3 regions of the Martinezella sp. CNPSo 3957 genome follow, and region 3 is predicted to be linked to each of the others. Evidence: riboswitches for the same ligand, from Rfam matches in the RefSeq annotation. Region 3 holds a riboswitch; each other region holds the start of a gene.

Region 1 (10,019 bases), on a different contig from region 3:
GGCAAAGGCGGCGGCGGATATGGTCGATGCCGTCGACGAGCCGAAAGCGAGATCTTCGGGCCGGGGCGCCGGACCATAGCCATACATGTTGAGGCCAGTGAGCGGATCGCAATCCAGCCGTTCATCGCCACCCGACACCAGGTGTTTCAGCAGCGCATCCCTCGCCTCGCTCTGTTGCTTCGACAACGCACCCGTAGTCGCATTTTTATCCAGGGTACGGTCGTCAGCAACTTGCTGCATGGAGAAGCATTCCTCTTTCGCCAATGTCGATACGCTTTGCAGAATCGCGCTGCGGTCTACGCCGAGCGGGGGAGCCTCGGCAGCCGAACATTACGCTTCACAAGATGGAGCGAGGCTGACTTGCTAGGCCGGCAGCGCCAACAGTAAGAGCAATAAAAAAGCTCGCGATCCGGAGGGTCGCGAGCTCATTTCTGCAAAGCGAATTGTCGGGTCAGCCGGCAGCTTCCAGCTTATCCTGCGTCTTCGTCTCGAAGTCGCTGGCATCGTGGCGCTCACGCAGCTGCTCGGATGGATCGCCCGACATGCGGTTGACCATGCGGCCGCGCTTGACGGCAGGACGCGAGTAGATTTGCTCGGCCCAGCGCTGCACGTTCTTGTAGTCCTGCACCTGCAGGAACTCGGCCGCACCGTACTGCCACCCCTTGGCCAAACCGCCGTACCACGGCCAGATGGCGATATCGGCGATCGTATAGTCGCTGCCGGCGATATATTCGCTTTCAGCCAGACGGCGGTCTAACACGTCGAGCTGGCGCTTCACCTCCATGGCAAAGCGATCGATCGCATATTCGATCTTCGTCGGCGCATAGGCGTAGAAGTGACCGAAACCGCCGCCGAGATAGGGAGCGCTGCCCATCTGCCAGAACAGCCAGGAGAGGCATTCGGCACGCGCTGGCTGCTCGCTCGGCAGGAAGGCGCCGAATTTTTCGGCGAGATACATCAAAATCGAGGCCGATTCGAAAACGCGAACCGGCTTCGGGCCACTGCGGTCGAGCAAAGCCGGGATCTTCGAATTCGGATTGACGTCGACGAAGCCGCTGCCGAACTGATCGCCCTCACCGATCTTGATCAGCCAGGCATCATATTCCGCGCCACTATGACCAAGAGCCAGCAGCTCTTCGAGCATTATGGTGACTTTCACGCCGTTAGGCGTTCCAAGCGAATAGAGCTGAAGGGGATGGCGCCCAACAGGCAGTTCCTTCTCGTGAGTCGGGCCGGCAATCGGGCGATTGATATTGGCGAACTGGCCGCCATTGGCCTTGTTCCAGGTCCAGATTTTCGGCGGCGTATATTCGGCAGAACCGGTCATGGGCATCCTCCTTTTTCGGGAATCGAATTTGGGCGATCTTCGATGTAGCGCGCTACATAGATCGCACATAGGGGTCGCTCTTCATTTTTGCGAGAGGAGAATGCGCACTCTTTAACGCGGAAGCGCTCGTGCCGCCTGGGTTAGGCGCGGACTCTTCGACCGCGTTAGGCCATTGGCAAATGTCTGGAGGTTCATGAAACGAAAAAGCCTGCCGCGGGAGGAGGAGCGGCAGGCTTTTTACAAGAACCGAACAGCGGATGGGAGGAGGAGTTCCGCTATTCCTGCAGCCGTCCCTGGGAGGAGGATAAGGACGTCTGCCAAGCGAAGGGATGCGGGAGGAGATGCATCGCTTCGATGAAGACGAATATACCAGTCTCTTGCTCAGTTCATAGGCATTTCTTTGCAAGGCAGTTATGCGCCATGCGAAAACCGGGTAGCTGGGTCGATCGCAACCTTCAGGCGGCGCGGCTAAGAATGAGCGGGATGCCCATAAAGCAAAAGCGCCTGCTCGGGGGAACAGGCGCTGGCATAATGCAGCTTTATGAGGAGCCGCTGCGGCCGTTAGCGAGCGATCGCTGCGCGGGCAACGTTGCGGATTTCGCCGCGATCGATACCCAGGTCGTGCAGTTCGCGCGTGGACATACGGCCCAGTTCGGCGACCGTCTGACGATACTTGCGCCAGTTGTTGAAAGAGCGTGCTACGTTCATGATGATCCCCTTTCCTTGGGCTTTCGAAGCTGAGCTGCCGTGCTTGGCGCTCCCGTCGCTTCGATGAGAGATATATAGTCGAAACCCTCGGCTTTTTGCAGAGCTAAGGCATCACTGCACCTATGCATATATTGCATATGTCGCCGCAAAAGCAGGCGGTCGTCATCCTGTCGATCACGCCTGCCTTTGCGATTTGCTGATGACAGCGCCTCCTTTGTCTGCGAAAAGAAGAGAGATGAGAGACAGGGGCGTCCGCCATCCGGCGGGCTGAGAAGCACCCTTCGAACCTGAACCAGATCATGCTGGCGGAGGGAGTCGCTCGGGACCTCGCGAAGCTGAAGCACGTCGTCCCTACGCGTCTCGCCGCCCGAAAGGGGCGATATGCAAGACCAAATCACACCGGGTAATCTACTTCGCACCATGCGGGAAAGCCCTCCCCTGGTGCAATGCATCACCAATTTCGTCGCCATGAATATCGCGGCCAATGTGATGCTCGCCGCCGGCGCATCGCCGGCAATGGTCCATGCCGAAGAGGAGGCCGGCGAATTTGCCGCTATCTCCGGCGCGCTGACGATCAATATCGGCACGCTCTCGTCCGGCTGGCTTGCGGGCATGCTGAAAGCCGCACAGTCGGCAAACGAAGCGGGCAAGCCCTGGGTCCTCGATCCCGTCGCTCATTATGCGACCGCATTCCGTCGCGATGCCATCGCGCGCTTGCTGGAACTAAAGCCGGCAATCATTCGCGGCAACGCATCCGAGATCATCGCGCTTGCCGGCGGCACGAGCCGCGGCCAAGGCGTCGATAGCCGCGATGCCGTTGAGCAGGCGGAAGATTCCGCCCGTCAACTCGCGGAAAAGCACAGCTGCGTAGTGGCAGTCACAGGCGTTACGGATTTCGTCACCGATGGAGGGAAAGCGCGGCGCATTGCTGGAGGATCGCCGCTCATGCCGCAGGTGACGGCACTCGGCTGCTCCCTTACTTGCCTTGTCGGTGCGTTTGCGGCGGCAGCTCCAGATGATCCTTTCGATGCGACCATAGCGGCGCTTGCCGTCTTTGCCGTTGCCGGTGAACAGGCGGGAGCAATTGCAGATGGCCCAGGCTCCTTCTCCTGGCGCTTCCTCGATGCCCTCGCTGGCCTAACCCCTGAAACGCTGGATCGCGACGCAAGGATATCGGCAGCATGAAGCAAGACTTCGATCTATCGCTCTATCTCGTCCTCGATCCGCTGCTATGCCGTGATCTCGGCATGGTGGAGACGACGCGGGCGGCGGTGGCCGGTGGCGCTACCATCATCCAGCTTCGCGACAAGGAGGCTTCGACCGCCGCCATGATCGAGACCGGCCGCGCCCTCAAGCAAATCCTGCACGGAACGAATGTCCGGCTGATCGTCAACGACAATGTCGAGGCCGCCATCGCCATCGGCGCCGATGGCCTTCACATCGGCCAGGAAGATATGAATGCCGCCGACGCTCGCCGCGTGATCGGCCCGGACATGATCCTCGGCCTCTCGGTGGAGACGGAGGCCCTCGCCTCCGCCATCGATGCCCGGATTGTCGACTATGTCGGTGTCGGCCCGGTCTTCGCCACACCCACCAAGCCCGACCACAAGCAGCCGATCGGCTTCGACGGCCTTGCCCGCATTGTCAGGCTCTGCCCGGTTCCGTCAGTCGCGATCGGCGGCCTCAAGGCAGAGCATGCCGCAAACGTTTACTCGGCCGGGGCCGATGGTCTCGCGGTCGTCTCGGCCATATGCGGCCAACCGGACCCGCAAGCAGCGACAACCATCATCGCGAAAGCCATCAAGGAGGCTCGCCAATGATCCGTAATGTCTTATCCATCGCTGGCTCCGATCCCTCCGGCGGCGCTGGCATTCAGGCCGACCTGAAGGCTTTCTCCGCTCGCGGCGTTTATGGAATGGCGGCTCTGACTGCTTTGACGGCGCAGAACACGCAGGGCGTCTCCGGCGTCCATCCCGTGCCCCCGCATTTCGTGGCAGACCAGATCAATGCGATCTTTGCCGACGTCCGTGTGGATGCAGTCAAAATAGGCATGATCGCCAATGCCGCCATCGCCAATGCCGTCGCAGACATTCTGGCGCGACATCGCGATATACCCGTCGTTCTCGACCCGGTCATGATCGCCAAGGGTGGTGCCGCCCTGCTCGCTGCCGATGCCGTTGACGTGCTGACCACACGATTGTTGCCGCTTGCGACCGTCATTACCCCGAACCTGCCCGAAGCGGCTGCGCTGTTGCATGACGCGGAGGCGAAAAGCCGCGAAGACATGGCGCGCCAGGCGCGTGCGCTGGCAGCGCTCGGGCCTTCGGCTGTCCTCGTCAAGGGTGGTCACCTCGAGGAAGATGAAAGCCCGGATGTGCTCGCAAGCGGCGATCGTGTGACCTGGTTCGAAGCTGAACGGCTGCCGACCAAGAATACGCATGGAACGGGCTGCACGCTCTCCAGCGCCATCGCGGCCGAGATCGCCAAAGGCCTGCCGCTTGCCGAAGCCATTGCATCCGCCAAAGCCTATCTCGCTGCCGCGGTTGCCGCCGCAGGCCAGCTTTCCGTCGGAAGCGGCCATGGGCCTGTGCAGCATTTCCATGCGCTCTGGCCAAACGGACGAGGAGCAGAGAAATGAGCCTGTCACTCAAAGATCAGATTGTCATCGTTTCCGGTGCAGGACGCGGTCTCGGTGCTGCCATAGCGACGGCCTTCGCCCGGGAAGGTGCGAAAGTGGCGGTCAACTATCGCGCTAGCCGCGAGAGCGCAGAGGCGCTCGCAGCAGAGCTCGGCGATCATGCCAAGGCCTTTCAAGCCGATATTCGCGATCTCGAAGCCACCAAGCGGCTTGTCTTCGAGGTGACCGAGCATTTCGGAGCGCCCACGACCATCGTCCACAATGCGCTGGCTGATTTCAGCTTCAACGGTGACGCGCGTTCCAAGCTGGATGCCTTGAGCTGGGCGGAGATGGCCAAGCAGTTGGAAACCGCGCTGCAAGGCGCATTGAACCTGATACAAGCGGCGCGGCCGGCGATGGCGCAGGCAGGCTTTGGCCGGATCGTGACGATCGGCACCAATCTTTTCCAGAACCCTGTGGTGCCCTATCACGATTATACCGCCGCCAAGGCGGCATTGCTATCGCTGACCCGCACGGCTGCCGCCGAACTCGGCCCGCTGGGGATCACCGTCAACATGGTCTCCAGCGGTCTTCTGCGCACGACGGATGCTAGCAGCGCCACGCCGGAAGCCGTTTTCGACATCATTGCCGCGAACACGCCGCTGCGTCGCGTCACTACGCCCGAGGAGGCCGCCGACGCGGTTCTTCTCTTCGCAAGCCCCTGGGCACGGGCTGTTACAGGACAGAACCTGATCGTCGATGGCGGTCTAGTCTTCGGATAGTAGCTCCGCAACGAAAATGGCGCTGCCTTAGAGAGCAGCGCCATGTTTTGAGCTTCGCAGCACGCTAAAAGTCAGCTTGCTCAGGCCCAGCCCATGGTCAGCACGCCAAAGAGAATGACGGCGCCGAGCACGATACGGTAGATGACGAAAGGCCAGGTCGAGAAGCGCTCCAGGAAGCGCATCAGCCCCCAGATGGTGACGAAGGACGCTATGCTGCCGACGATCAGGCCAACGAGCAGAACCGACCAGGCCTCCATCGGAATATGCGCCTTATGGAGCTCATAAAGCTCCTTCAAGCCGGCAAGAGCGATGGCCGGCAAGCCGAGCAGGAAGGAGAACCGGGCCGCCTCCTCTCTTTTCAAACCGAGGAACAGTGCACCGGTCAGGGTCGAACCCGAGCGCGAGACACCGGGGATAAGAGCACCGACCTGCGTGATGCCGACAAAAAGGGCATCCATCAGCGTCATCTGTCCGATATCCTTCCTATGGCGACTGTAAAGCTCGGCGACGGCCAAGAGCAAGCCCATGACCACGCAGGCGATACCGATTACCCAGAGGCTGCGGAAAGACGTGCCGCAAGCGTTCAGGGATGATGACAGCAGCAGGCCGGCGATCACGATCGGTACGGTGGCAATCACGATGGCGATGGCAAGCCGGATGGAAGGAGAGCTCCAATCCCTTTGCCTGATCGCATCGAGCGATCCAAAGGTGACGTAGCGGACGTCGCTCCAGAAATAGGAAACGATCGCTGCAAGTGCTGCGAGCTGCATCGTCGCCGAGAAGGCAGAACCAGGGTCCTGCCAGCCCAGCAAGGCCGGCACCACGCGCATATGGGCAGTGGACGAGACCGGCAGTAGCTCGGTCAATCCCTGCACGATGCCCAGAATTGCGATCTTGGCATAGCCCAGGGCAACAAAGCCCGTATCCACGCCTTGCGTACAAACATCAGCCACGTTTTGATATCCTCAGTTGTTCAGGGGGCTTAGCACCGGAGTGGTGCGACGAACTAGCTGTGAAACTGGTTCCCAAATTGAACTTGGCAATACCTGGCGAAGGTGTCGCCAATTTCACATCGGGACAAGCTGAGGATATAGCCGCGCAGGCTGAACTCTATCTGAAATTGCCGGCTCAAATTTCGGAGTTTGGCGTATTTCTAGCCTTCATCCTCCGGCAACGCCTGCATGTAGCGAATCATGGTGTAGAAGCCGGCGAGGAGGACCAACGCGCCTGCCGCATGATGCAGATTGTGCAGCATCGTATGGTGATGCCTGAGCAGAAGGCAGCTCAGATTATAAAGGGTTATGGCCACCGCCGTCATGAGAGCGGCCAGGAATAGCGCCATGTTTCGCTGAAAGAAATCAATCATCACGCACACCTCATTTGAGTGCCAACAGATTCCATAAGGATTGGGGAGGAATTACGACAAAGGCACTGAGCCGCGGCGCCGTGGCGGGCGAACACCGATGGGGCTCATTTCGTATAGAGCGCGCGCGATCTTTCCAGATGCTTGAGCATGGCCTGCTCGGCGCCATCTGCATCATTTTCAGCCAGGCGCGCGAGGATTTCCTCATGTTCGACAAGCGTGAACTTTTCCTTGCCAGTCCAGATCAGCATGTCGGTATGATAGGCTTTCAGCCATGCGAGCATCGCTTCGCTGACGGCAGCAAAGATCGGATTGCCGGAAATCTGGGCGATGCGCGTATGGAACTGCATGTCCGCAGAAATGAAGTCCTCGGCATGTCCGAGTGAGCTGCGCTGCCGGTCGATGATCTCACTGAGATCGGCAACATCTTTCTTGCTCGCGCGCTGTGCGGCCTCGCGTGCCATGCCGCGCTCGAAGAAGATGCGGGCGCTCTTCAACTGTTCAAGGGAATCAGGTGATTGCGACAACATGATCTTTGCGGTCAGGTCGACCTGCCGAAAGATCGACTTCGCAGTGAGCTGAAGCACCTTGGCACGCTCACCATGGGAAATGTTGACCAGCCCCATATTGGCAAGGGCCTGCATGGCCTCCCGGATCGCCGGACGTCCGACACCGAAGCGTTCCATGAGGACACGCTCTGACGGCATCTCATCACCCGGCTTGAGCTCTCCCGACGTGATCAACCGTTCCAGCCGGTCGAATACTTCATCGGATAGCTTTCGGCGTACAATTTGTTCGACTGGCTCGCCCATGGAATCCCGCTTTCCCAAAGCTTTACTCCCTTATGCATTTTTGGCCGCCATGGCGGAAGCCCCACCCTACCGACAACCGGGCAAAAAATAGTTTGCAGAAGTTGGAATACTCATTATACCAGATCACCAGTTTGCGCCACGCGGAAAATCGTCGGCGAGAGGAGCATTCACCCACTCATGACCATCACCATCACCTACCGTATCGAAACGCCAGGCAGTATCGAGGCGATGGCTCGCAAGATCGCCAGCGATCAGTCGACAGGCACCTTCGTCGCCGTGCCGGGCGAGACGGAAGAACTCAAGGCGCGCGTGGCCGCGCGTGTCGTCGCGATCCACCCCCTTGCTGACGCGGAGCGTCCGACTTGGCCGGAGGTGGCCGAGGGCCACGGTCCGATCCATCGGGCCGATGTCGACATCGCCTTTCCGCTGGATGCGATCGGCACCGATCTTTCGGCACTCATGACGATCGCGATCGGCGGCGTCTTCTCGATCAAGGGCATGACCGGCATCCGCATTGTCGATATGAAGCTGCCGGAGGCCTTCCGCAACGCGCATCCCGGCCCGCAATTCGGCGTTGCCGGCAGCTTGCGCCTGACCGGCGTCAGCGGCCGCCCGATCATCGGCACCATCGTCAAGCCGGCGCTCGGCCTTCGGCCGAAGGAAACGGCGGCACTGGTCGGCGAGCTGATCGGCTCCGGCGTCGATTTCATCAAGGACGACGAGAAGCTGATGAGCCCGGCCTATTCGCCGCTCAAAGAGCGCGTCGAGGCCATCATGCCGCTGATCCTCGATCACGAGCAGAAGACCGGCAAGAAGGTCATGTATGCCTTCGGCATTTCGCATGCGGATCCCGATGAGATGATGCGCAACCACGATCTCGTGCTGAAGGCCGGCGGCAATTGCGCCGTCGTCAATATCAATTCCATCGGCTTCGGCGGCATGAGCTTCCTGCGCAAGCGCTCCGGGCTGGTGTTGCATGCGCATCGCAATGGCTGGGATATCCTGACCCGCCATCCCGGCGCCGGCATGGATTTCAAGGTGTATCAGCAGTTCTGGCGCCTGCTCGGCGTCGACCAATTCCAGATCAATGGCATCAGGATCAAATATTGGGAACCGGACGACAGTTTCGTCGAATCCTTCAAGGCGATCCGCACGCCGCTCTTCGACCCCACAGACTGTCCGCTCCCCGTTGCCGGTTCCGGTCAATGGGGCGGCCAGGCGCCCGAAACCTATCAGCGCACCGGCCGGACGACGGACCTTCTCTATCTCTGCGGCGGCGGCATCGTCAGCCACCCCTTCGGACCGGCGGCCGGCGTTCGTGCGATCCAGCAGGCCTGGCAGGCGGCGGTTTCGGACATTCCGCTTGAACAATATGCCAAGGACCACCCGGAACTTGCCGCCTCGATCGCAAAATTCAGTGACGGCAAGGACGCCTGAGAGCAATGTCCAATCTTCTTCTCAACTATTACGGCGATGATTTTACTGGCTCCACCGACGTCATGGAGGCGCTTGCCTCGAACGGCGTGCCGACGGCTCTCTTTCTCGGCGTTCCGAGCGAAGCCACGCTGGAGCGGTTCAAAGATTGCCGCGCCATCGGCATTGCCGGCACCAGCCGCAGCGAGACGCCGCAATGGATGGACGAGCATCTGACATCAGCATTCGAATGGCTGAAGAGCCTCGATGCTGCGATATGCCATTACAAGGTCTGCTCGACCTTCGATTCCAGCCCCGGGATCGGCAATATCGGCAAGGCAATCGAGATCGGAAAAGCGCTCTTTGCGCAATCCGTCGTACCGGTCGTGGTCGGAGCGCCACAGCTCAAGCGCTACACTGCTTTCGGCCACCTTTTCGCGGCCTATCAGGGCGAAGTCTTCCGTATCGACCGGCACCCGGTCATGAGCCGGCATCCCGTTACGCCGATGGATGAGGCTGATCTAGCCGTGCATCTGAGCAGGCAGACGTCCCTCCCCGTCAGCCTCGCCGATCTCGTCACGATCCGGGCAGCCGACGCCGATGCGCGGATCGATGCGCTGACGGGAGACAAGGAGGGTATCCTGCTGCTTGACGTCGACAGCGCGGAAACGCAGGCCGCCGCAGGACAGCAGCTATGGCGTCTGGCAAGCAAGGGCAACGCCTTCATCGCAGGCTCATCCGGTGTCGAATATGCCCTTCTCGATGCCTGGCGCAACGAAGGTCTGATCGGAGAGAAGCCGGTATTCGCCCCTCCCGGCAAGGTCGATCGTCTGGCAGTCGTTTCCGGCAGTGTATCGCCGACGACTGAACGGCAAATCCGCCGCGCCACGGCCAATGGTTTTGACGGCATCGATCTCGATCCATTGGTGCTTGTCGGTGAAAATGCCCCGCAGGCGTTAGATGCGGCAGTGGCCTCGGGCGTAGCCAGCGTAAAGGC
Region 2 (10,019 bases), on a different contig from region 3:
CCGGGGCGCAGGCCGTCGCCGAGCGAGAAGGAGACGTCATAGGCACGGCAGATATCGCAGATTTCCTCGAAATGCTCGTAAAGGAAGCTCTCGCGATGGTGATGCAGACACCACTTGGCCATGATCGAGCCGCCGCGCGAGACGATGCCGGTGACGCGATTGACGGTAAGCGGGATGTAATGCAGCCGCACACCGGCATGGATGGTGAAATAATCGACGCCCTGTTCGGCCTGCTCGATCAGCGTGTCGCGATAGATTTCCCAGGTCAGTTCCTCGGCAATGCCGCCGACCTTTTCCAGCGCCTGATAGAGCGGCACAGTGCCGATCGGCAGCGGCGAATTGCGGATGATCCATTCGCGGATGTTGTGGATGTTGCGGCCGGTCGAAAGGTCCATGACGGTATCGGCGCCCCAGCGCGCGGCCCAGACCATCTTCTCGACTTCCTCCGCCATGGAGGAGGTGACGGCGGAATTGCCGATATTGGCGTTGATCTTCACCAGGAAATTCCGGCCGATGATCATCGGCTCGCTTTCGGAGTGATTGATGTTGGCCGGAATGATCGCCCGGCCGGTGGCGACTTCCTGGCGGACGAATTCGGGGGTGACATGATCCGGAATATGGGCGCCGAAGCTTTCGCCATCGCGAATCAGGGCTTCTGCCTTCGCCTTGCGGCCGAGATTTTCGCGGATGGCGATGAATTCCATTTCCGGCGTGATGATGCCGGCGCGCGCATAGGCGAGTTGGGTGACCGCCTTGCCGTCTTTTGCCCGCAGGGGCTGGCGCTTGGCCGGAAACTCCGGTGTCAGCCGTTCGCCGGTGACGAAACCGTTGTCTTCAGGGCGCACATGCCGGCCTTCATAAGCCTCGACATCGCCGCGGCCGAGAACCCAGTCGCGGCGCAGCTGAGATAGACCCTCCTCGATGCGGATATCTGCGCCCTCGATCGTATAGGGGCCGGAAGAATCATAGACAATGACAGGCGGCTCGCCCGAGGTCGGATGGACGCTGATTTCGCGCATCGGCACGCGGATGTCCGGGTGGATCTCTCCGGGAACATAGATTTTCGTGGATGCCGGCAGCGGCCCAGTGGTGACGGTCGGAGTGAGGTTCTTTGCGGCAATATTCATGGTTTGAGGCTCCAAGTTGCAGTTGGAGACCCAGTCAATCAGCCGGAATGATGGAAAGACGCCGGCATGGAATCCACGCGGGAATCCGAAGCCTTCAAGCGCTCGCACCGTCCCTACGCCAGTATGAACTGGATCAGGTTCAACGGGTCACTGCGCCACAGGAGGCAAAGCCTCATTGTCCAGCAGTATCTCAGCCCCTTGCCGGGACCCCCCTGGTGAATACGGAAAGGCTATGCCTTACCCTTGTTCTCTGTCAACCCCGCGCCACACTGGTCGCGTTTTCTCAATCGATTGACCAGTGTGGCGCGTGGATTCTATATGGGGCGAGCCTCCGATAGGCGCGATCATTATCTTCGATGACGCTGCTCTTGATCCATGCCCGTTCGCGCATAAATGGTACCCATGAAAACTCTGGATCGCGAGCCCGATTGGGGAAGGCTGTCTCGATTTGGGGCGAATTCTTGAACCTTGGCGACGCTGACTATTCCGGCAGTAAAAGGCCCAGCCAGTCGCCAGTTGCATTTAAGCAACAGCAATCAAGTCTAATGCCGGGGCAGGTTTCACAGAATTGACAAACATACGGGCTGTTTGTAAACAAAATATAGGACATAAACTGTCTTACGGACGAGCAATCGGCCGGATCGGTAGAGGCATTTCAAAACCTTTGCCGCGGGGTGAATTATGGAGGTTAGAGGGGACTCAAGCCGACATCAGGTGCGTATCTGCCGGACTGCCCGGTTGCGTTCAAGCCGACGTAATCCTCAGGGTGGTATTCCAGCTTTGTACTCGCGGTAAATTGGAATGCATATTGCAACCAGGAGTTTAAAATGAACATCAAGAGCCTCCTTATCGGCTCCGCTGCTGCACTGGCAGCAGTTTCTGGCGCCCATGCGGCTGACGCGATCGTCGCTGCTGAGCCCGAGCCGCTGGAATACGTTCGCATCTGCGACGCCTACGGCGCTGGCTACTTCTTCATTCCAGGCACTGAAACCTGCCTCAAGATCGGCGGCCGCGTCCGTACCGAAGGCGAGTGGTACGATGCCTACAACCCGAACAGCCATAACGGTACGCTGTGGCACACCCGTGCGGAGCTGAGCGTCGACACGGCAACCGACACCGAATACGGCCCGCTGAAGACCAACACGGTCATCCGTTGGGATTGGAATGACGGCAACTCAACCTCCACGAAGCTGCTGTTCGCAAACATCAGCCTCGGCGGTTTCCTCGTCGGTAAGGCTGACTCGCAGTACAACTCGTACATCGGTTATGCCGGCGACGTCATCAACGACGACGTGATCTATGACGGTCCGTACGAACTCAACCAGTTGACCTACAACTACGACGCCGGCAACGGCTTCACGGCTGTGATCTCGGTCGAAGACTCGAACTCCAGCGGTTCTGGCGCTTCCTATGGCTCCAGCTGGTGGTCTGACGACAAGGGCAACCACTACGCTCCCGACGTCGTTGCCGGTGCTGGCTTCAAGTCCGGTGCATGGGGCTTCAAGGTCGTTGGCGGTTACGACTCGATCGTCGAAGAAGGCGCCATCAAGGCTCGTGTCGATGCTGACTTCGGTACCTTCTCGGCCTTCTTGATGGGCGGCTGGAACACCGACGGCGACAAGCTGAACAAGTATGCCGGCACCAACCTCGATCGTTCGGCTTGCCCGGTTAACGATGCATCGAAGTGCGGCTGGGGTGACTGGGCTGTTTGGGGCGGCGTTGGCGTTCCGATCAACGAAAAGCTGAAGTGGAACCTGCAGCTCGCCTACACCGACTCGAAGATCTTTGCCGCAACCACCAACGTCAAGTGGAACCCGGTCAAGAACCTGCTCATCGAGCCGGAAGTCTCCTACACCAACTTCGATTCTGTGAACCAGGATCAGTGGGCTGGTATCCTGCGCTTCGAGCGTAGCTTCTAATATTGAATTACCCGGCTCAATGCCGGGTAAGAGAAGCCTGACGTTCCAATCCGTCAGGCTTCTTTCATCGATCGGTTGACCTCCGATCAAAGCAAAGGATCTGGCTTTCCCTCCGGATCCTTTTTTATTTCCAGCTTTGGGAAATCGGTTCAGCTCCCGGCAGAGGCTTAAAACCGCCATCGTTGGTTCTCTTCAATTCCGAAGGGAAAACCGTTCTAGGCTTTTTCCGGTATCATCGCGGCAATCGCCAGCTCCTGCGCCTGTGCCAGCGGGAACCAGGTCTTCAGCACCATCTTTATGAACATCTGTCCACACGGGACCAATTCGAAGCTGCCTCGGTCGAGGGTCCATTCGGTGATCAGGCCGCCGATGACCGCTGTCAATGCGGAAGAGGCGGTATCCGGCGTCCAGGGAGCCGGAAGTTTCGTCTTTTCATCCATAAGGGTGAATATGCGTTCGAAATTTTCATGCATGTCGTGCCGAAACGAACTCGCCCGGCTCGTGGTGCCGTCGCAAAACGCCATGTCGAGATGCATCATAACTTTCAGCATGCTGCGCTTGCGCGGGTCGCTATGAATATCGTCAAATATCGCGGCAATGGTATCGGCGATGAGATCAAGCGGGTTGGGCGGCAGTTCCTTCGACATCCGCTCCGCGAGATCCTTGAACGGCTGCTGGGCCTCGTCGCGAATCGCAAACATCAGCCCTTGCTTGTTCTTGAAATGCCAATGCACTGCCCCCCGCGTGACACCGGCGGCTACGGCTATCTCTTCCAGGCTGACATTCTCGTAGCCCTTGTCGAGAAACAGAGCTTTTGCGGATTGCAAAATCTCGTTCCTCGTTTCTGCCGCCTCCTCCTTAGTTCGCCTCATTCACCTCTCCACAGAAACCGATGTTCAAGCTGCGCCCCTCTTATTGATATTCTTCTTCCATCATACCGTTCAGTGCTGGAGCCCATATACCAGCGATGCTCAACGGAGTGGAGGTATTTATCTATCCTCAAAAATTGAGCAAGCAAATCGTAACAGAATATATCCTGTCAAGCGCTATAAGCCATGCGCAAGTTTGCGTGAGCAATTTCCCCCATCTTGTGAAGTGAGAATCGGAAAGTGTAGGTGCTGATATAGCCCTGATGCGAAATATATTGGCCGGCGATCCCCGGTCCGCTTGTTCCGGAAGCGATGTGGTATTCAAGGTGAAACCTATGATGCATTTAGCCTGCGGCGTCCGCAGATCCGTCAGCTCATATCGATCATCGAGGTCTTGATCCCCCCGTCATGCGGCGGGTCTGATCGCCATGGCTTTGGTCGAACACTGGTGGACCGATCGTCAAGCGATCCGCTGCTGTTCCGACCTAGCTTGAGCTTTCGTCTGTCTTCTTGCAAGCTGACGATAGCTCGAGCGCAAATCGTCTTTCAGCGTGGAAAGAGAATTCGAAAATTCCTGGGATAAGAGCGACGGATTTGCATAAGCGCCGCGTTCAATTCTCGTGAACCCGCGTTTGATGTCGAAGGATGATACGCTGACCGAGATGCTGCGATCCAAGTGGCACTGTTTGCCGGCTATAAGGCTGAGGCCGAGGTGCCATGCAACTATCGCAGTGAACTGGAGCGGTGGCGATTGTCGATGAAGTGGGATCGCGCGCCCAAGAGTGGCGACCAGGATGAGGATCTGCTTGGCCGAATCGCTGCGGGCGATGTTTCGGCAATGCGCATGATGGTCGCGCGGCAATTACCGCGCATCGTCGCCGTCGCGACCCGCATGCTTGGCGATGCGGCCGAGGCCGAAGATGTGGCGCAGGAGACGTTTTTGCGCATCTGGCGAAATGCCGGCGGCTGGCGCCAGCGCAATGCGCGCTTCAGCACCTGGGTGCATCGTGTGGCGATCAACCTTTGCTATGATCGCCTGCGCCGCCGCAAGGACGTTCTTGCCGAACATCCGCCTGACATCGAATATGAAGGGCCGGCGCCGGATGCGGACTTGATGAGCGAGGACGATCCGTCGAGACGCGTCGAACGGGCCTTGCAGATGATTGCGCCCCGGCAGCGCGAGGCGATCATTCTGGTTTATTATCAGGCGCTGTCGAATGTCGAGGCGGCTGAGGTCATGGATGTCAGTGTCGATGCACTGGAAAGCCTGCTTGCGCGTGGAAGGCGCTCCTTGCAGGGACTTTTGTTGAAGGATGAGGGCGATGGTTGAAAATATCGCGGGTCCGATGAATGCCGAGCGGTTCGAAGCGCTGACTGCGGCCTATGGCGGTGATATCGGCCGATGGCCGCAGGCCGAGCGCGCGGCCGCGCGGGATTTTGCCAAGGGTACCGCCGCCGCGCAAACACTTGCGCGCGCCGCCGATCTGGATGCGCTGCTTGACACCTACGTCGTAAGACCCCGTCACACCGGCCTGGAAGAGCGAATCCTCGCAAAGCTCGTGCGGCGCCTGACGATACGAAACTGGTTCCGCTTCGGGTCGGCCGGGATCGGCCTTGTGGGGATCGGTATCGCCGGCGCGCTTGCCGGCAGCATTGCAATCGCCGTCTTGGTTCCGAGTCTGACATCCGATACCTCGATCGTCTCCGATGGAACCGCGACGATGTTCGGGGATATCGGCCCCGACGCAGGCGTAGCGCAGCAGGATAGCCAATGACGGACCGAAGCTTTCGAATAGTGGTTATCTCTCTGCTGGTGCTGAATACGTTCCTGATCGGAGCGTTGGCCGGTGGCGGCCTGACATGGATCCGCAAGACACAGGCGCGTTCCGAAATGATGCCGCTCGCCGGCGAGCAATTGCCATCGGCCCAGAAGAAGGCCTTGCGTGCCGCGCTCAGCGAGGCACGCAAGGGCGAGCGCCAGACCATTCTCGAGGCGCAGCAGGCAAAGATCGATGCAGCCTCCATCCTCGGTCAACCCACGCTCGATACGGCGGCGCTTTCGGCGGCGCTGGCAAGGGCGCGCGATGCCGATATGGCCCTGAGGGCGAAGGTCGAACAACGTGCCGTCGATTTTGCGGCAACGCTTTCCTACGACGAGCGTCGGGCGCTATCGGAAAGTCTGGTCCGCCGCAGCATGCCCAAGGCTGCCGCTGCCACAAAATGATCACACTTGCCGAGCGACGGATCGAAACCAAGCCTGCGTTAAAGGAGCATGTCTGAAGCAGGAGTTGGCAAGGCCATGGCACAGCAGTCCAATGATGTTTACGCCGCGCTCGCTCTTTCCCGTTTCGGGTTAGGGGCAGACCACAACGGCACCGCTTCGATCGCAGCCGATCCGCGCGGTGCATTGCTGGAAGAAATCACCGAGCGTTACGTCCCGGTTCCAGTCGGGCCGCAGCTGCAATCCACGGCCGATCTTCTCGTTTCTCTCTATGCGTTCCAGGAAGAGCGCAAGCAGGCCAGGCAGCAGGCGGCAGCCGCTGTGCCGCAGGACAAGCAGATGCAAGGCCCGCCGCCGCAGAAGCCATCGGTGCAGCCTCCGGGTGCCATGCCAGGGCAGCAGAACAATCAGGCAATGGCCACTCAACCGAATAATCAGGCCCAGCGGAATACCCAAGCTATGGGGGCTGCCATCGGCAAGGCAGTCGAGAAGCTGGAAAAACCCGCAACGCCTTACCTTCCACAGCAGGTCCTACTGGCGGAAGTGGATGCCCGCTTCAACGGCACGATCCGGCAGCCATTGATCGGTTTTGGCGAGCGGCTTGCCATGTTCTGGGCAAATCACTTCGCTGTGGCCGTCTCGAAGAGCGAGGAAGTTCATATCGTTGCCGGCGCCTTCGAGCGGGAAGCGATCCGGCCGCACGTCTTCGGTCGTTTCGCTGATATGCTATTTGCCGTCGAGACCCACCCGGCCATGCTTGCCTATCTCGATAATCAGCAATCGATCGGGCCGAACTCGAAAGCCAATGCCAACAAGAAGCGTGGCTTGAACGAGAATCTCGCCCGCGAGACGCTGGAACTCCACACACTCGGCGTCAATGGCGGCTACACGCAGGCCGATGTGACGACGCTTGCCAGGATCATCACCGGCTGGACGGTGGCACGCGCCGACGGCAAACTCGGGACGCCGGGCACCTTCGTCTTCAATGCCGGCGCGCACGAGCCTGGCGATCAGACGCTGCTCGGTCTCACCTATGCGGACAACGGCGTGGGGCAGGGGCGGGAGGCGCTGCGCGATCTTTCCCGCCACCCGGCAACGGCACAGCATATCGCCACCAAGCTCGTTCGCCATTTCGTCGCCGATACCCCGCCGCCAGGACTTGTCCAGACTGTTACGGCGACCTTCAGCAAGACGGATGGTGATCTTTCCGCCGTCTATCGGGCGCTCGTCGGCTCCGAGGATGCATGGAACCCGACACTGTCGAAGGTTCGCTCTCCGCTCGAATTCATGACCGCACTTTTGCGGGCAAGCGGCGAGACACCGAAGCCGAATGTCATCCTCGGCGCGTTGACCGCCATGGGCCAGCCTTTCTGGGCGCCAGCCGGCCCTAACGGCTTTGCCGACACCGCCGATGTCTGGGCTTCCAGCGAGAGCCTGAGCATGCGCATGGATGTTGCCAACATGATCGCGAATGCGGTGCCACCCCAGATCGATCCCCGGAGTTTCGTATCCGACAGCCTGGGACCGCTTCTTTCGAGCGAAACGCTGCAGGCGGTATCGCGTGCGGAAACCCGCAAGCAGGGCCTGACGATCGCTTATCTTTCTCCCGAATTTCAAAGGCGCTGACCATGACCTGCGAACTCATGACCCCCACCCGTCGTGCCGTGCTTGGCGCTTCCGGCGCCTTGTTTGCCTGGGCTTTCATCCCGCGCTTCGCCCATGCCGCCGGCGGACGCGACCCGCGTTTCATCACCATTATCCTGCGCGGCGCGCTCGATGGTCTGACAGCTGTCCCGCCCGTCGGCGATCCGGACTACGCGGCATTGCGGCAAGCGATCGCCCTGACGACGAGCGGCCCAGACGCGGCGTTGCCGCTGGATAGCTTCTTTGCCTTGCACCCGTCGATGCCGAATTTCAACAGGCTCTATCGCGCGGGGCAGGCGGCCGTCGTGCATGCCAGTGCGACGCCCTATCGCGATCGGTCCCATTTCGACGGTCAGGACGTGCTGGAGTCCGGTTACGAAATGCCCGGCCGCGTCGAATCCGGATGGCTGAACCGGATGCTGGAGGGCCTTCCGAAGGGCGACAAGGTTTCACCGGGAGCTTCGGAGATCCGAGGTCTCTCGGTTGGTGCCAATGCACCGCTCGTCATTCGCGGCAGGGCGCCGGTACTCGGCTGGTCGCCGTCGACCCTCCAGCCGGTGAGCGATGATCTACCGCCGCGGCTGATGGATCTCTACAACCACACCGACCCGCTCTTTGCGAAAATCCTCACTGAGGGCATTTCGACCGGCAAGATCGCCGCCGGCCTCGATGTCAAGGCGAAGGGAGGGCCCGGCGATCCCACTGGCATGGCACAGATGGCGAGAGGGGCCGCGCGCCTGTTGGCCCAAGACGATGGCCCTCGCGTCGCAGCACTGGCCTTCGAAGGATGGGATACCCATGCCGGAGAGGTCGATCGGCTGAACAAATTGCTCGTCGGGCTCGACAATTCCTTTGCCGCTTTCCAGCAGGAGCTTGGTCCGGCCTGGAAGGATACGGCCATTCTTGTCGCAACCGAATTCGGGCGAACGGCGCAGGTCAACGGTACACAGGGCACCGACCACGGCACTGGAACGGCCGCCTTCCTCGCCGGCGGCGCGATCAGGGGTGGTCGGGTCATCGCCGATTGGCCCGGTCTCAAGCCGGCGCAATTGCGTGATGGCCGCGATCTTGCCGCCACGACGGATCTGCGCGCTGTCGTCAAGGGTATCGCGGTCGATCTGCTTGGCGCGTCACCGGCGCTATTGACGCGCGATGTTTTCCCGGGCTCCGATCACGTCCTGCCCATGAAAGGGCTGATCGCCTGACTTGTATGCCGGCGGTCGTTGTTAAGGACCGCGGCCTTCCAATAGAAATTACGTGAGAGCGGCATTTGGAGGAACGGCGCCGCTTCGCCTTTCGCTCGTAGCCGAGAGGATGGCAACCACGCAGGCCAAGGCAAGGGTGATCGCGCCGAGCACCGGCAAACTGCGATAGCCATATCCGCTCTCGAGCAGTACAGCACCGACGCTTGCTGCGATCGCGATCCCGATATTGAACCCGGACGGAATGAGCGAGGAAGCAAGGCCTGGTGCATCGGCGGTCCACATCAGGATGCGAGCCTGGATAGGGGTGCCGATGGCAAAATTAAGCGCGCCCCAAACGAAGATCGCCACACTCATCGGCAAGGGGTAGGGGCTGACCAGATAAAGGACGACGAGTATCGCGGATTGAATGGCGAGCATCGCGATAAGCGAGGGCATCAGCTTCCAATCCGAAAGTCTGCCACCGATCACAACTCCCAATGTCGCCCCGACGCCATTGAGCAGGAGAACCCAGGGAATAAGCATGGCATCAAGGCCGGTCACTTCACGCAGCAGCGGCGTTATGTAGGTGAACGGCACCATCTGGCCGATCATCAATGCGAGCATCATGATGAGAGATGTCCAGACCTGCTGGCGGCCGAGAACACGCACCTCTCCGCTCAAATGGCCGGATTGCTGAGTTTCTGCCTTCGTCTGTGGGATCAAGACCCATATTGCGACCAATGCGAGGACGCCAACCAAGGTCATCGCCCAAAACGTGGTTCGCCATCCCCAAAGTCCACCGATCGCCGCGCCCAGAGGAACGCCGACAATATTGGAGACCGTCAGTCCTGCCAGGATCACGGAAACCGCACGTCCTCGAAATTCCGGTGGGACGAGGCCGACCGCGACCACCATGGCAATCCCGAAATAAGCGCCGTGGGCAATTGCGGTCGCGACGCGGAAGAGGAGCATGGCGGCGAAATCGGGCGCAAGCGCGCAGGCGATCTGACCCAGGCAAAAGGCGATCATCAGAGCGACCAGAATGGTCCGGCGCG
Region 3 (10,019 bases):
AGGAGGACATATAGAGCATGTCCTCGACGCCGTTGATTTCCTGCTCGATCGGCGTCGCCACCGTATCGGCAATGGTCTGTGCGTCGGCACCCGGATAGGAGGTACGCACGACGATGGTCGGCGGCGCGACTTCGGGATATTGCGCCACCGGCAGCTGGAAATAGGCGATGCCGCCGACGATCAGCAGCACGATGGATAGGACCGATGCAAAGATCGGCCGATCGACGAAGAAGTGGGAAAACCTCATTGGCTGGTCCCCTGTGCATCGGCCTGGGCCGGCGGCTCGTCATTCGTCGCCTGCTGCGGCAGTTCGATCAGCTGCGGCGTTACCTTGACGCCTGGGCGGATGCGTATCAGCCCGTTGACGACAATCGTCTCGTCACCGGTCATGCCGTCGCGGATGACGCGATAGCCATAGAGCTTCGGCCCGAGACGCACGGATTTCGGCGTGATGTTGCCTGCGGTATCGACGGTATAGACGACGCGCTGGTTCTGATCCGAACCGATGGCTTCATCCGGCACGAGGATCGCTTTGTAACTGTTGGACCCCTGCACCTGAACGCGTCCGAAGAGGCCAGGCTGCAGAATGAGATTAGGATTGGGAAAGCGCGCGCGAACGCGGATGGTTCCGGTCTCGTTATCGACGCGGTTTTCGGCGAAGTCGAGCTTGCCCTTGAACGGCTTCTGCTTGGAATCGGCAATCGTAACAGTCACATCGAGACCGCCGCCGCCCTGCTGCAGAGCACTGCCATTCTTACGGGCCTCGTCGGCATAGGAAAGCAGCCGGCGCTCATCGACATCGAAATAGAAGTCGATGGGATCGAGCGACACGATGGTCGTCAGCACTGTCTGATCGGCCTGCACGAGGTTGCCGACCGAGATCAGGCGCCGGTCGATACGGCCGCTGAGCGGCGCGGTAATCTTGGTGAAATCCATATCCAGATTGGCGCGATCGACCGTCGCCTGAGCACCGCGCACATTCGCCTGCGCCGAAATGAGATCGCGGCGTCGATCATCGAGCGTCGAAGCCGACTGGCTGCCCGTCGTCGATAGGGATTCCGCCCGCTTATATTGCGCATCGGCAAGCGTCAGCGACGATTTTGCCACTTCCAGCGAGGCAGTCGCCTCGTTCAGCGTGGTGATGAAGGGCCGCTGGTCGATGACAAAAAGCAGGTCTCCCTGCTTGACGATCGCGCCGTCCTGGAAATGCACCTCCTGCAGGTAACCACCGACCCGCGAGCGTACGGACACCTCATCGACCGCCTGGAAGCGCCCGATGAACTCGTCGCTGTCGACGACATCGCGAACCACAGGCTTGGCGACTGTAACAGGGGGCGCCGGCGGCGCACCTTGCGCAAGTGCCTGGGCACTGGAGAAAACGACAATAGCACAGCTCAACAAGACGGCACGCGGCAGCATCGGCATGAAGCCCCCCTTGAAAAACCGCATGCGGCAGTAGGCGCCGTCATCACGGTACGCTCACGAAATTTATCTGCAACTTTCCACGAAGAACCCGCCGCCATAGGCACAGTGAAATCAGGTCGCTTCGGACTTCCCCAACTTGCGCCACGGGCCACACGGGCCCGGGGGTATCAACCGGAGCGTGGTCCGGCAACATGCGTTTATGTATAAACGGTTTATCGGATTCGACAACAGGGAATGAACGGTCGCGACCGAGCGCAACCGATTGTTTTTACTGCATAGTAAAGACGCGCATAGGATGAGCCAATTTGAGCGTCAGCCCTCCAGCTCCTCGCGCAGCATTTCGAGCTCCAGCCATTCCTCTTCCATCTTTATCAGGCTTTCGCGCAGCTTTTCCATTTCCGCAGCAAGGCGATTGAAGGTTGCGGGATCCTTGGAAAAGAGGTTCGGATCGGCCATTTTCTTTTCGCGGACGGCAATTTCGGCTTCCGCCTTCGCCATTTCCTTCGGCAGGTTTTCGAGCGCAAATTTCTGTTTGTAAGAAAGCTTGCCCTTTCCCTTCGAGCTCTCGCCGGCCGGCACCGAAGCTTCGGTCGATTTCGGCTTTTCGGCTGCTTTTTCTGCCCGCCTGCGCTCCTCAATCGCCCCCTTGCGCTGAGCGAGCATGTCGGAATAGCCGCCGGCATATTCGATCCAGCGCCCGTCAGGCTCTTCCGGATCGGCGGGCGCAATCGTCGAGGTCACGGTACGGTCGAGGAAATCGCGGTCGTGGCTGACGAGGATGACCGTGCCGGCGAAACCGGAGACGATTTCCTGCAGCAGGTCGAGCGTCTCGATGTCGAGATCGTTCGTCGGTTCGTCGAGGATCAAAAGATTGGTCGGTCGCGATAGGATACGGGCCAACATCAACCGGGCGCGCTCGCCGCCGGAAAGATTCTTGATCGGAGTGCGCGCCTGCTCCGGCTGGAACAGGAATTCCTTCATATAGCCGGTCACATGCCGCTGCTCGCCATTGACGAGCAGGTTCTCGCCGCGACCGTCGGTCAGATAGTTGGCGAGCGTATCTTCCGGGTTCAGCTCCTCGCGCTTCTGGTCGAGCGTGGCGATTTCCAGATTGGTGCCGAGCTTTACAGTGCCGCTATCCGGCTCCAGCTGCCCGGTCAGCATCTTCAGAAGCGTCGTCTTGCCGGCGCCGTTCGGGCCGACAAGGCCGATGCAATCGCCGCGATGCACGCGGATCGAGAACGGCGCGACGATGAGCCGCTCATTATAGGACTTGGTGATCTTGTCCGCCTCGATCACCAGCTTGCCGCTTTCCTGCGCATCGGAAGCTGCCGCCTGTACCGTGCCCAAAGCGCCTTTGTGACCGCGATAGCGCGAGCGCATATCCTGCAATTCGCCAAGCCGGCGCATGTTGCGCTTGCGCCGCGCCGTCACGCCGTAGCGCAGCCAGTGCTCTTCGCGCTCGATCTGCTTGCCGAGCTTGTGCTGCTCCAGCTCTTCGGCCTCCAGCACCTGGTCGCGCCAGGCTTCGAAATGGCCAAAGCCCCTGTCCAGACGACGCGAAGTGCCGCGATCGAGCCAGACGGTCGCGGTCGAAACCTTCTCGAGGAAACGACGGTCGTGCGAGATCAGCACCAGCGCGCTGCGGCTCTTCTGCAGCTCGCCTTCCAGCCATTCGATGGTCGGCAAGTCCAAATGGTTCGTCGGCTCATCGAGCAGCAGGATATCCGGTTCGGGCGCCAGAACGCGCGCCAGTGCCGCGCGGCGCGCTTCCCCGCCGGAAAGGTTCTTCGGATCTTCCTCCCCGGTCAGACCGAGATGGGAGAGCAGATAGGTGACGCGATAGGGATCATCGCCAGGCCCGAGACCGGCCTCGGCATAGGCAGCCACCGTCTTGTAATCGGCAAAATCGGGTGCCTGCTCGAGATAGCGCACGGTTGACGACGGATGACGGAAGACCTCGCCCGACTGCGCCTCGACAAGGCCGGCGGCGATCTTCAGGAGCGTCGACTTGCCGGAACCGTTGCGTCCGACAAGGCAGATCTTGTCGCCCGGCTCCACCTGCAGGCCGGCACCGGCGAGCAAGGGCGCACCGCCGAAGCTCAGAAAGATGTCGTCGAGTTTCAGAATGGGAGGGGCCAAGATCAGACTCCGGAAAGGTCATAAGGGCGGGCAAGAACAATGGCCCTGCCGGTGCCGAGCGAAAAGCGCACATCGCCTTCCGCCACGTTGGAAATGGTGCGCGATGCGCCGAAGGGCAAATGAAAATCGCGCAAGGGGTAACGGGCATTGTCGATGAAAAGGCCCGTCAGATCGCTGAAACCAAGAACGGAGAACAACGAGCCCGATGGTAGCGCCAGCGTGAGTTCGCCTGGCGGAAGCGGCACCGCCTCCTCGTCACCCGACGTCAGCAGCACGTCGAAGCCTTTTTCGGCGAGCTGGATACCATAAAGCAGGTGCTGGATCGCATGGTCGGAGCGTTCGCCGCCCATGGCACCCGCCAGGATCAGCCTCGTGGCGCCGCGATCGATCGCTTCCGAGACGGCGATCTCACCGTCGGTTGCAGCCTTCGCCGCCGGATAGGGCTGCCTGGGCACATTCGGAAAGGCCCCCTGCAGATCGGCAGGCGTGGAATCAAAATCGCCGACCCACAGCTCCGGTTCCACCCCAATCGCGAGGGCATGGCGCATGCCGCCGTCGGCCGCCATGAAGCGGCTGCCGGAAACCGCAGCGCGCAATCGCTCCGTCAGGCGAAGCTCGCCGCCGAGCAGGATGGTGAAGGTAGTGGACTGGCTCATGAGGCAAGCCCATAGCGCAAAGTCATATCTCTAGGGAAGAGCGCCGTTACCGGAACGGTGCCGCCGAGCCGATCATTCGGTCGTTTCCTTCATGGCGGCCTGGACGACACGTTCATAGCCGCTGACATAACGATCGAACAGAAACGAAAAGCTCTCGATGTCTTCGGGCGACCAATCGGCAAAGATGCTTCCGATAACGGCGTATTTCTGCACCTGGATTTCCGATAGCAAGCGCTGCCCGAGTGCGGTCAGCACCACGACGATACGCCGCGCATCCGCCTGCGATGCCTTACGGCGCAACACACCGCGCGCCACCATGTCGGCAGTGATGCGGCTCGCGCGCGATGGATCGATGCGCAAGAGCTCGGCAATCGTGCCAACGGTCACTTCTCCCGTATCTTCCGCCCGCCGCACGACATCGAGCACATCGAGATGCGAAAGCTCAAGCCCCGGGGCCACGTGTTGAATGGCGAGCCTGCCGATCATGCGGCGGCCGGTCAGCAAGCGCATGCGCATCATCGCCTGACCGATGCGCAGAAACTTCTCGTCTTCGGCCAGCGTCGGAACTTCGATATCTTTTGTATTCGGCGCAGATGTCATCCCTAAAGCATAGCAGAGGTCGGGACGAAACAAAACATGCAAATGGCATTCACCTGCCATTGACAATTATATGCTAATAGCACATATATTCACTCATGAAGACCGGGCGTCCCGCGCATTCGTTCGATAGCGCAGCGTTCCGGCCCAGTTCGGGTTCTTGCTCCATGGACATGCAGACAAGCTTCACACCGCTCGTGGCGGATCACAAACGGCGGCTTATTCTTTTCCTCTTTCTGATGACTGCCATGTTCATGGCAACGCTCGACAACCAGATCGTCTCAACGGCACTGCCGACGATCGTCGGCGAGTTCGGGCATCTCGATCGCTTCGGCTGGATCGGCTCAGCCTATCTTCTCTCGCTGTCCGCCGTCATGCCCGTCTACGGCAAGCTCGGCGATCTCTTCGGCCGCAAATATGTGATGATGACGGCGATCGCGATCTTCACGGTCGGCTCTGCCGTCTGTGGCTTGGCCGTCTCGATGGATACGCTGATCGCCGCCCGCGTCCTTCAAGGCTTCGGCGGTGGCGGCATCATGGTCTCGATCTTTGCTGTCAACGCCGATCTCTTCGAGCCGCGCGAGCGTGCGCGCTACCAGAGCTATTCGAGCCTCGTGCTGATGGCGTCGGGTGCCATCGGCCCCGTTCTCGGCGGCACGATGAGCGATCTTTTCGGCTGGCGTTCGATCTTCCTCGTCAACGTGCCGATCGGCTTCATCGTGCTTGCCGGCCTCGCCTTCATGCTGCCCTACCGCAAGCCTGCCCGCCGTCCGAAGATCGATTATGCCGGCGCCATCGTCCTTGCCCTGACGACGACAAGCATTGTGCTTGCTGCCGACGGAAGCGAACTCTTCGGGTCGCTGCTATCGCCGCAATGCCTCGGTATTATTGCCTTCGGGGTAATCTGCGCCATTGCCTGGGTCTTCATCGAGCGCCGCGCACCCGAGCCGATTGTGCCGATGACGCTGTTCCGCAATCCGACATTCGGCCTTCTGCTGATCCTCTCGATCACCAGCGGCGCCGTCGCCATCGGCATGGTCAATTACTTCGCGCTCTTCCTGCAGACGACGACAGGCCTTTCTCCCTCCATGGCCGGGCTGCTGTTCATTCTCCTGACCGGCGGCATCGTCTGCGGCTCGCTCTCCGCCGGCCGGCTGATCGCGGCCAAAGGCCGTTACAAGCCCTTTGCCGTCGCCAGCGCCACCTGCAGCACCATCGCATTCGCTTCGCTCGCCTTCGTCCATGCCGGCACGCCCATCGTCCTCATTGGCGGCCTGATGCTGCTGCACGGCATCGGCATCGGCCTTGCCCAGCAGGTGCCCGTTATCGGCGTACAGAATGCAGCGGCTGCCCGCGACGTCGGCGCTGCGACCGGCGCCGTCACGCTGTCGCGCATGGGCGGTGCCTCCATTGCCATCTCCATCTACGGCGCCATCATCGCCGCCAAACTCGGCAATGTCGGCGTCTCCATATCCGGCGTACCAAACATCGAGGAGCTGACGCCGAAGATGATGGCCGCCTTGCCCGAGATAACCCGCGAGGCCGTCGCCAACGCCTATGCGAGCGCCTTCAGTCCGTTGTTCATGACGGCAGCCGGCATCTGCATGCTTGGTCTCCTGACCTCGCTGACGCTGAAGAATGTGCAGCTCCCGGGTGCCGCGAAGAAATTCGAAAGCCCGGCGGTCGCGGAGGCTGCCGAGTAAATCCTTCATGCTGCAATCGACAAGGGAATCATTTCCCTTGTCATCCCTCCGTCACAAGGCTAAATCTGCCGACGCTCTAACGGGGTGCCTTATGTCCTTCAGGACATTTGGCTGAGAGGCTTTCACCGGCCAACCCGCGGAACCTGATCCGGCTAACACCGGCGGAGGGATTAGACGCGTGACGAAATCATAGCGCCCTTTCCCCTTCAGACGAAACCCAGAGCATGATGCCGAAAAACGGAAACGGTTTTCGGACGACATCATGCCCTAATTATTTGATTTTAGAGCGGATTCAGATTTTAGGTCGGTAGACCTGGAATCATCCGGCTCTAGGAGGAGGCGCGACCATGCACAACCGTTCGCTATTGTCATTCTTCGCCGGCCTGGCCCTTGCCGCCGGAACGACCCTTTTTGCCGCGCAGCCTGCCGCTGCAGCCGACAAGACCCTGACCATCTACACCTATGAGAGCTTCACCGCCGACTGGGGTCCTGGCGCCAAGGTCAAGGCCGCCTTCGAAAAGACCTGCGGCTGCACGGTCAATTACGTCGCCGTCACCGATGGCGTTGCACTTCTCTCCCGGCTTAAGCTGGAAGGAACGGGCACCAAGGCCGATGTCGTTCTCGGCCTCGACACCAATCTTATCGACGAAGCCAAGGATACCGGCCTCTTCGACGCAAGCGGCGTCGACACCTCGGCCCTCAAGGTTCCCGGCGGTTTCAAGGACGACGTCTTCGTGCCCTACGACTACGGCCATTTCGCCGTGATCTATGACAGCCAGACGGTCAAGAACCCGCCCAAGAGCATGAAGGATCTCGTCGAGGGCGATCCCGCGCAGAAGATCGTCATCGAGGATCCGCGCACCTCGACGCCGGGTCTCGGCCTGCTGCTCTGGGTAAAGTCGATCTATGGCGACAAATCCGCCGATGCCTGGGCGAAGCTCAAAGGCCGCATCCTGACGGTCACCCCCGGCTGGTCGGAAGCCTATGATCTCTTCACCAAGGGCGAAGCGCCGATGGTGCTCTCCTACACGACGTCGCCGGCCTATCACATGATCGAAGACAAGACCGATCGCTATCGGGCCGCCGCCTTCTCGGAAGGGCATTACATTCAGATCGAGGTCGCCGGCCTCCTAAAGTCCTCGCCGAACAAGGAACTTGCCCGCGATTTCCTGAAATTCATGATCTCCACCGGCTTCCAGGACATCATTCCGACAAGCAACTGGATGATGCCGGCCGCCGCCACTTCCGAGCCGCTGCCGGATGCCTTCAGCAAGCTCGTCGTGCCGTCGAAGACCTTCCTGATGAGCCCTGCCGACGTCGACAAGAACCGTAAAGCCTGGATCGACGAATGGCTGACCGCCACCAGCGGCAACTGATGCCTTGATCATACTCACGGCACCCGAGCGAAGGCGCGCTATTTCCGGCGGGGCGTTCAGCCTCGGCAGCATTGCGCTCTTCGTCGGGATCGCCGTTCTTGTTCTCCTCTCCGCCGGCATCGAATCCGGCGGCGACACCTCGCTCACAGACCCATATCTGCTGCGCATCCTGCGCTTCACACTGCTGCAGGCGGTGCTTTCGACACTGCTCTCCATTGTGCTCGCCATTCCGGTCGCCCGCGCATTGGCGCGCCAGCCGCGCTTTCCCGGCCGGCTGTGGCTGATCCGGCTGATGGCCGTGCCGATGGGCCTGCCGGTGCTGATCGGTGCACTCGGCCTGCTCGGCATATGGGGCCGGCAGGGCCTCATCAATCAGGCGCTATCAGCACTCGGCCTGTCGCAGCCCGTCAGCATCTATGGCCTGGCCGGTATCCTGCTTGCGCATGTCTTCTTCAACATGCCGCTCGCCTGCCGGCTTATGCTGGCCGGACTGGAGCGTGTGCCAGCGGAATATTGGCTCGTGGCCGGCGGACTCGGCATGCGGCCCATCTCGGTCTTCCGCTTCATCGAATGGCCTATCCTGCGCGGCCTCATTCCCGGCATCGCCGGCCTGATCTTCATGCTCTGCGCCACCAGCTTCACGCTTGTCCTGATCCTCGGCGGCGGTCCGGCCGCAACGACGCTGGAAGTGGCGATCTACCAGGCGCTCCGCTTCGATTTCGATCCTGGCCGCGCCGTAATGCTGTCGCTGCTGCAGATCGTCGTCACCCTCCTTGTGCTTGGCGCCATGACGCTGTTTCGCGCTCCCGACGATCATGGCCTCACCGGCGGGCGAGCGCTGCGCCGCATCGATGGACAGGGCATGGCTGCGCGATGCATCGATGCTGCGCTACTGGCGGCCGCGACGCTCTTTCTGGGCATGCCGCTCGCCTCGGTCGTCGTGACCGGCCTCGCGGCCAATCTTTTCAAGCTCGTCTCCCAGCCGATCTTCCTGCAGGCGGCAGTCACAAGTCTTGCAATCGCGCTTGCTGCGGGCCTTCTGGCCGTGCTGGCATCCTTCGCGATCATTCGCGCCCGCTCGGTGATATCGGCCGATCGCCGAAAGTCCCTCGGTCCACGCAGCCTCGCGCTCGCATTAGGCGCAAGCTCCTCCCTCATCCTACTGGTGCCACCGATCGTGCTGGCAACCGGCTGGTTCCTGGCACTCAGGCCATTTGGCGATCCCAGCCGCTTTGCCGCCGTCCTCATCATTGTCATCAATGCGCTGATGGCGCTGCCCTTCGTCATGCGCGTCATCGAGCCGGCCTATACGGTCCATGTCAGCCGCACCGGGCGGCTGGCGGCAAGCCTCGGCCTTCACGGCATTGCGCGCCTGCGCATGGTCGATTGGCCGGGTCTGCGCAAACCGCTCTTCACGGCGCTCTCCTTCGCCATGGCCCTGTCGCTCGGCGATCTCGGCGCAGTCGCGCTCTTCGGCTCCGACAGTCTGATGACCCTGCCCTGGCTGGTCTACAGCAAGCTCGGCAGCTACCGCACCAACGACGCCGACGGATATGCCTTGATCCTCGGCATGGTATGCCTTCTCCTGACCATAGCCGGAACCGCGGGCCAGGGCGCGCCGGATGACGAAAGCAGGCGAAATGACTGACGGCAGCACCATGACGGCAGAAGGCATCAGCATGGAAGGGGTCGAACTGCGCCTCGGCACGCATGACTTCCGCTTCGATTGCGCATTGCCGCAGGGCAAGATCATCGCCATTGCCGGACCCTCGGGATCGGGCAAATCGACCTTCCTCAATTTGCTGGCAGGCTTCGAACAACCTGACCGCGGCCGCATCCTGCTCGCAGGACAGGACGTGAGCGGCCAGCATCCCGCCGAACGGCCGGTGTCTCTCGTTTTCCAGGACAACAACCTCTTCGCTCATCTCGATCTCTTCACCAATGTCGGCCTTGGCATCAGCCCGTCATTGAGGCTTTCGAAGGAGGATCGGCAAAAGGTCTCGGAGGCCTTGGCGCGGGTCGGACTAGCCGGTTTTGAAAAGCGCAAGCCGGGAACGCTTTCCGGCGGCGAGCGCCAGCGCGCCGCTTTCGCTCGGGCTCTGGTGCGCGACAAGCCAATC

What was found. A riboswitch is a leader RNA that binds a small molecule or an ion and turns the genes downstream of it on or off. The one in region 3 is predicted to bind thiamine pyrophosphate.
Region 1: another riboswitch for thiamine pyrophosphate. It lies ahead of thiM (hydroxyethylthiazole kinase); the one in region 3 lies ahead of thiB (thiamine ABC transporter substrate binding subunit).
Region 2: another riboswitch for thiamine pyrophosphate. It lies ahead of thiC (phosphomethylpyrimidine synthase ThiC); the one in region 3 lies ahead of thiB (thiamine ABC transporter substrate binding subunit).

The regions. Positions count from the first base shown of each region.
Region 1 is NZ_JBXSOU010000001.1:1,001,378-1,011,396, reverse strand. Features, by position in the region: gene AC13QE_RS04720 (hypothetical protein) at 1-240, opposite strand, end outside; gene yghU (glutathione-dependent disulfide-bond oxidoreductase) at 452-1,327, opposite strand; gene AC13QE_RS04710 (DUF1127 domain-containing protein) at 1,889-2,035, opposite strand; TPP riboswitch at 2,270-2,366, shown strand; gene thiM (hydroxyethylthiazole kinase) at 2,417-3,220, shown strand; gene thiE (thiamine phosphate synthase) at 3,217-3,855, shown strand; gene thiD (bifunctional hydroxymethylpyrimidine kinase/phosphomethylpyrimidine kinase) at 3,852-4,673, shown strand; gene AC13QE_RS04690 (3-oxoacyl-ACP reductase) at 4,670-5,434, shown strand; gene AC13QE_RS04685 (undecaprenyl-diphosphate phosphatase) at 5,515-6,387, opposite strand; gene AC13QE_RS04680 (hypothetical protein) at 6,447-6,770, shown strand; gene AC13QE_RS04675 (transcriptional regulator NanR) at 6,905-7,609, opposite strand; gene oiaX (3-oxo-isoapionate-4-phosphate decarboxylase OiaX) at 7,787-9,046, shown strand; gene AC13QE_RS04665 (four-carbon acid sugar kinase family protein) at 9,052-10,019, shown strand, end outside.
Region 2 is NZ_JBXSOU010000001.1:729,131-739,149, forward strand. Features, by position in the region: gene thiC (phosphomethylpyrimidine synthase ThiC) at 1-1,127, opposite strand, end outside; TPP riboswitch at 1,220-1,351, opposite strand; gene AC13QE_RS03400 (porin) at 1,955-3,046, shown strand; gene AC13QE_RS03405 (TetR family transcriptional regulator) at 3,262-3,918, opposite strand; gene AC13QE_RS03410 (RNA polymerase sigma factor) at 4,673-5,245, shown strand; gene AC13QE_RS03415 (hypothetical protein) at 5,238-5,690, shown strand; gene AC13QE_RS03420 (periplasmic heavy metal sensor) at 5,687-6,139, shown strand; gene AC13QE_RS03425 (DUF1800 domain-containing protein) at 6,215-7,762, shown strand; gene AC13QE_RS03430 (DUF1501 domain-containing protein) at 7,765-8,985, shown strand; gene AC13QE_RS03435 (MFS transporter) at 9,034-10,019, opposite strand, start outside.
Region 3 is NZ_JBXSOU010000006.1:163,323-173,341, reverse strand. Features, by position in the region: gene AC13QE_RS16570 (efflux RND transporter permease subunit) at 1-247, opposite strand, end outside; gene AC13QE_RS16565 (efflux RND transporter periplasmic adaptor subunit) at 244-1,419, opposite strand; gene AC13QE_RS16560 (ABC-F family ATP-binding cassette domain-containing protein) at 1,738-3,567, opposite strand; gene AC13QE_RS16555 (thiamine diphosphokinase) at 3,570-4,223, opposite strand; gene AC13QE_RS16550 (MarR family winged helix-turn-helix transcriptional regulator) at 4,296-4,823, opposite strand; gene AC13QE_RS16545 (MDR family MFS transporter) at 4,988-6,523, shown strand; TPP riboswitch at 6,594-6,710, shown strand; gene thiB (thiamine ABC transporter substrate binding subunit) at 6,871-7,899, shown strand; gene thiP (thiamine/thiamine pyrophosphate ABC transporter permease ThiP) at 7,907-9,547, shown strand; gene AC13QE_RS16530 (thiamine ABC transporter ATP-binding protein) at 9,540-10,019, shown strand, end outside.